DNA from 2 places in the Pantoea sp. S18 genome. Region 1 is predicted to be linked to the other one. Evidence: predicted binding sites of a transcription regulator. Region 1 holds the regulator's gene; the other holds the start of a gene.
What was found. Region 1 encodes sigma-54, which starts transcription at its own class of promoters, with help from an activator protein. Its sites were predicted from a motif close to GTTGGCACANNTTTCGCTNT; they were not measured.

Region 1 (3,109 bases):
TTCGTCGCTCTGTGCCGCACGCAAACGACGACAGACGGTTTTATCCGCCAGACGTTTGGCAACCAGCGAAAGCGTGTGCAAATGGGTTTTACACTGGTCCGCAGGTACCAGCAGGGCAAACAGCAGGTCAACCGGCTGATTGTCTACCGCATCAAAAGCGATAGGCTGATCGAGGCTGATAAACACGCCGACAGCGCGTAAGGTGTCCTCCTCCAGCTTGCCATGTGGAATGGCGATACCGTTGCCAATACCGGTACTGCCCATACGTTCGCGGGTCAGGATGGCTTCGAAAAGCGTCTGGTGCGGCAGATTGAGCTGCTTCGCTGCCAGCTCGCTGATAATTTCCAGCGCGCGTTTTTTACTCTGGCAGTGTACGCCGCTACGGGTACAGTCCAGTGAAAGGACCGAGCTCAATTCCAGTGTTAGATCGTTGTTCATCATCGTTTCACTTGCGAGTTCACATAGCCGCGAGGTTCAGGCGATTGATTTCATTGCCGTTCGCCCGCTGGCGCTTGCGCAGATGACAAAACGGGGCGGTAATATCCGCCCCATTTATGCTCTAAGTGCCGAATCAGTCAGCACTCTGCAAGCGTGAAGGTTAGTGTTTTTTCAGTTTGTCTTTGTGTTTGGTCAGCTGACGGGAAAGCTTGTCGATTAACCCGTCGATGGCCGCGTACATGTCTTCCGCTTCCGATGTGGCGTGCAGCTCCCCGCCGTTGACGTGCAGTGTTGCATCCGCAATCTGCGTCACCTTCTCTACCTTCAGAACAATATAAACCTGATTGATACGATCAAAATAGTGTTCCAGTTTGGCAAATTTGGTATTTACAAATTCACGCAGAGGTTCGGTAATTTCAACATTAAGGCCGGTAAGGTTTAGCTGCATAGGTCTTCCTTCTTCGTTCGGTCAAACCAGCTGTTTACGCTGGTTTGATGGCGGTATAGATAAAGACTCGCGATATTTAGCAACCGTACGTCGCGCTACCATGATGCCCTGTTCGGATAACATGGAGGTCAGTTTGCTGTCGCTCAAGGGTTTTGCGGGGTTTTCCGCCGAGATTAATTTTTTCACTAATGCACGAATCGCCGTGGACGAGGCTTCGCCACCGCCTTCGGTGTTGACGTGACTGGAGAAAAAATACTTCAGTTCAAAGATGCCACGCGGGCTGTGTAAATACTTTTGCGTGGTCACGCGGGAAATAGTGGATTCGTGCATATCAACAGCCTGAGCGATATCCGCCAGCACCATTGGACGCATGTACTCCTCACCCTGCTCAAAAAATGCCTGCTGCTGTTCAACGATACAGCGTGTCACTTTCAGCAGCGTGTCGTTACGGCTCTCCAGGCTCTTAATTAGCCACTTGGCTTCCTGTAAATTGCTACGAATAAACTGATTATCGCTTTCGTTACGGCCAGCTCCGCCCATCGCAGCATACTGCTGATTGATTTTCAGGCGCGGCATGCTGTCGGAATTCAGTTCAACCGTCCAGCGCTTGCTGATTTTGCGCACCAGCACATCGGGAATGACATATTCCGGTTCGCTTGTATTGATTGACTGGCCAGGGCGCGGATCGAGTGACTGAATCAGCAACATCGCCTCTTTCAGCACCTCTTCCTTCAGACGCGTTACGCGCATCAGGCTGCGGAAATCATGGTTGGCCAGCAGATCAAGATGTTCGCTCACAATCAGGCGCGCTTCCGCGAGCATGGGCGTAGCGGCATCATATTGCGAAAGCTGCACTAACAGGCAATCACGCAAATCACGGGCACCGACGCCGACCGGATCGAAACGCTGCACGCGTTTGAGCACGGCTTCAACTTCTTCCAGCGTTAGCTCTTCATCGCCAATACTGTCATAAATATCTTGTAAGCTGACGGTGAGATAGCCGGTGTCGTCAATGGCATCAACAATGGATGTAGCGATGGCGCGATCGGTATCAGTGAACGGCGTTAACTCAACCTGCCACATCAGGTAATCCTGCAGCGATTGCGTGGTTTCGCCCTGATAGATTGGCAGTTCGTCATCCTGGTAATCGGTGCCGGTGCCTGACGGCGTGCCCGCAGTGTAGATTTCGTCCCAGGTGGCATCGAGCGGGAGATCTTCAGGCATGTCTTTCTGTTCAAGAGCTTCACGCGTGTCTAATGAATCACTCTCTTGTTCCTGAAATTCGCGTGCGTCGACTTCTTCGTGCAGATCGGTTTGTTCAAGCAGCGGATTGCTTTCCAGCGCCAGTTGGAGTTCTTGCTGGAGTTCAAGCGTAGAGAGTTGCAGCAAGCGAATGGCTTGCTGCAACTGTGGTGTCATCGCCAGCTGTTGGCTGAGCCTGAGTTGCAAACCTTGCTTCATAATTCGGTTAGAATTTCCTAAGCAAACGTAGGGTGTTACGACACCTTATCAGAGTCTGAACTCTTCGCCCAAATAAACACGCTTAACCTGCTCATCTACAAGAATTTCATCAGGCGTGCCATGGGCAATTAAATGACCCTGGCTAACGATATAAGCGCGTTCACACACCGCGAGGGTTTCACGCACGTTGTGGTCGGTAATCAGCACGCCAAGGCCGCTGTCACGCAGATGCTCGATGATTTTCTTGATGTCGATAACCGAAATGGGGTCAACACCGGCAAAAGGCTCATCCAGCAGGATGAATTTCGGATTAGCGGCCAGCGCGCGAGCAATTTCCACACGACGGCGTTCACCACCCGACAGCGCCTGGCCCATGCTGTCGCGCAGATGGCCGATATGGAACTCTTCCATCAGCTCGTTGGCACGATCCTGACGCTGCTCTTCTGTCAGATCATCACGGATCTGCAGCACCGCCATTAGGTTGTCGTACACGCTCAGGCGGCGGAAGATCGAGGCTTCCTGCGGCAGATAGCCGATACCGCGACGGGCGCGCGCATGCAGCGGCAGGATGCTGATGTCTTCATCATCAATCACGATGCGGCCCGCATCGCGCGGCACAATTCCCACCACCATGTAAAAGGTGGTGGTTTTACCGGCACCGTTCGGGCCCAGCAGGCCGACAATCTCGCCGGATTTTACCTGCAGGCTAACATCTTCCACCACGCGGCGGCCTTTGTAGGCTTTCGCCAGGTTCTCAGCGAT
Region 2 (3,109 bases), 570 kb from region 1:
ACGGTACAGGAAGGCGTGATGCGCCAACGCGACGCATAAAAAAAGGGGCGATATTATCGCCCCTTCTGCTTTTTATAATTTTAGCGCACTGCTCTTCTTCAGCCCGGCTGTTACTGGTTGTAAGCGTTCTCGCCGTGGCTGTTCACATCTAAACCTTCACGTTCCTGATCTTCCGGAACACGCAGGCCAACAATCATATCTGCCAGTTTGAAGCCAATGAAGGCCACAACTGCAGTCCAGACGATGGTCACGCCCACGCTGAACAGCTGAATCCAAACCTGATGGCCCATGGTCACGCCTTCTGCGTAGCCTACGCCGCCCAGTGAAGAGGACGCGAACACGCCGGTCAGGATACAACCGAGGATGCCACACACGCCGTGCACACCGAACACATCACATGGGTCATCAACACGCAGCCATTTCTTCAGGGTAGTTACGCCCCACAGACCGGCTAAACCACCCGCCAGACCGATAATCAGCGCGCCGCCGACACCGACATAACCACAAGCTGGGGTAATCGCCACCAGACCAGCGATGAAGCCTGAGCAGGCACCGAGCAGAGAAGGTTTACCACGTACCGCCCACTCGCCGAACACCCACGACAGCACCGCACCCGCCGTAGCCACTACGGTATTCAGGAACGCCAGCGCAGCGATTTCGTTAGCTGAGGAAGCAGAACCGGCGTTGAAGCCGAACCAGCCCACATACAGAATCGCGGTACCGAGGAACACCATCGGCAGGTTATGTGGTTTGAAGGCTTCTTTGCCGAAACCAGCACGTTTGCCCACCAGGTAAGCACCCACCAGGCCAGCAACTGCAGCGTTGATGTGAACCACGGTGCCGCCCGCGAAGTCGAGCGCGCCGTCTTGCGCCAGCAAGCCACCTGCCCAAACCATGTGCGCGATTGGCAGATAAGCCAGCGTCAGCCAAACCACCACGAAAATCAGTACCGCCGAGAAGCGAATACGTTCAGCCAGCGCACCGACAATCAGGCCGACGGTAATACAGGCGAAGGAAGCCTGGAACGCAACGTGAATGTACTGATAGAAGCTGCCCATCACCGCTTTCAGCTCAATATTTTTCAGCATCGCCCACTGGAAGCTACCGAAGAAGGAGTTGCCTTCACTGAAGGCCAGCGAGTAGCCGTAAATCACCCACAGCACGCACACCAGCGAGAAGGTCACTGCAACCTGCGTCAGCATCGACAGCACATTCTTACCGCGAATCAAACCGCCGTAGAACAGCGCAATGCCTGGAATCGACATAAACAGTACCAGCGCGGTACAGATCATCATAAAGGCGTTATCGGCTTTATCCGCGACGGCAGGCGCTGCCGCCATCGCCAGAGAAGGTAACAGCGCAAGGCTGGTGAGGCCCAACTTCGTTATCAGTTTATTCATTTCTTTCCATCCCATCACAATTCAGAGCCCCAGTTACAGTGCTGCTTCGTCGGTCTCGCCGGTACGAATACGAATGACGCGCTGCAGTTCTGCGACGAAAATCTTGCCGTCGCCAATTTTGCCGGTATACGCGGCTTTGCTGATGACATCGACCACTTCATCAAGTTGGTCGTCCGCAATAGCGATATCAATTTTTACTTTAGGCAGGAAGTTAACGCTGTACTCGGCACCGCGATAAAGCTCTGCGTGACCTTTCTGGCGACCGAAACCTTTAACCTCGGTAACTGTCAGTCCCTGAATGCCAATAGAGGATAAGGCTTCACGCACGTCCTCCAGCTTAAATGGTTTGATTACCACGGTAACCAGCTTCATACGTTCCCCTCCGGATAAGAAATTGAGTGAGTCTTCGCGGACACGTAGGGATATAAGCAAAGGCTGTGCCATAAATAAAAAAAGGGGAATGTCAGTAGCATAGGCGCGCTGCATCACGCTTCGTTATGTGAAGCACAGCGCAGATTGGGGAGCAGAAATAGGAAAGGTGTTGCAATATTGCACTTCTTTGGTGCTTCAAGCCTCAAAGAAGTGCATCAATACAGAACATTCCGATAAAACTGTGCAAAAAAGGTGCAATTCACCCTTCAGCTTGTACGGGGATGCCCGCCGCGAGTTCATCGCCGGCTTGCTGCAACTGATACATCTGCCAGTAACGGCCCTGCTCGGCCAGCAGCTCAGCATGCGTACCGCGCTCAACTACCTGACCGCGATGCAGCACTAAAATCTGATCGGCTTCGGTGATGGTGGAAAGGCGATGCGCTATCACCACCAGCGTGCTGTGCTGACGTAGTGCACGTAACGCGTGCTGAATCGCCTGTTCCGTACCGGAATCGATATTGGCCGTGGCTTCATCGAGGATCAGGATTTGTGGCAATGACACCAACACGCGCGCCAGCGCCAGTAGCTGTTTCTGCCCAACCGACAGATTATTGCCCTGCTCGCCTAAACGCGTATGTATGCCATCCGCCATGCTGCGCGCCAACGGTGCCAACTGCACCGTCTCCAGCGCCTGCCACACTTGCTCTTCCGGGATATCGCGCCCTAAGCGCACGTTGGCCAGCAGCGAATCCGCCAGCACCACCGGATCCTGTTGCACCATCGCAACGCTTTGACGTAAAGCGGCGTGCGACAGCTGCGGCAGCGGGCGACCATCCAGTTCGATGCTGCCGCGCGTCACTGGGTAATAGCCCATCAGCAGATTCGCCAGCGTACTTTTACCGCTGCCGGTGTGTCCCACCAGCGCAACAAAATTACGCGCGGGCACCTCAAGATTGATATTGCTGAGCACATCACGGTTATCGCGATAGGCAAAGCTCACATCCCGCAGCGAGATGCTGCCCGAGGCCAGCGGCTGAATATCGTTGCCGTAACCTTGCTGATCCGCATCCATCAGTTCAAAGATGCGCTCGCCAGACACCACCGCTTGTTGCAGCATCGACTGCTGCGTGGTGAGTTCAATCAGCGGCTCGTTGAGGCGACCAAGATAGGTAATAAAAGCATAAAGCACGCCCACTTCAAACACGCCTGGCGTGGCGAAGCTGAACAGCATCAGCAAACCGCACAAAATCATGGCCGAAAACAGACTCAGCAACGGGCGCAATAAAAAACCATCCAGCCGCAGCGTTTCCATACGCGCCAGATAGTGCGAACGGCTG

Region 2: glnK (P-II family nitrogen regulator) is a predicted target of sigma-54. The motif match lies at 1,826-1,845, and genes of this name have one in related genera.

The regions. Positions count from the first base shown of each region.
Region 1 is NZ_CP142688.1:521,497-524,605, forward strand. It holds gene ptsN (PTS IIA-like nitrogen regulatory protein PtsN) at 1-438, opposite strand, end outside; gene hpf (ribosome hibernation promoting factor) at 599-886, opposite strand; gene rpoN (RNA polymerase factor sigma-54) at 908-2,347, opposite strand; gene lptB (LPS export ABC transporter ATP-binding protein) at 2,396-3,109, opposite strand, start outside.
Region 2 is NZ_CP142688.1:1,091,323-1,094,431, reverse strand. It holds gene tesB (acyl-CoA thioesterase II) at 1-39, shown strand, start outside; gene amtB (ammonium transporter AmtB) at 111-1,400, opposite strand; gene glnK (P-II family nitrogen regulator) at 1,434-1,772, opposite strand; gene VIJ98_RS04820 (SmdB family multidrug efflux ABC transporter permease/ATP-binding protein) at 2,032-3,109, opposite strand, start outside.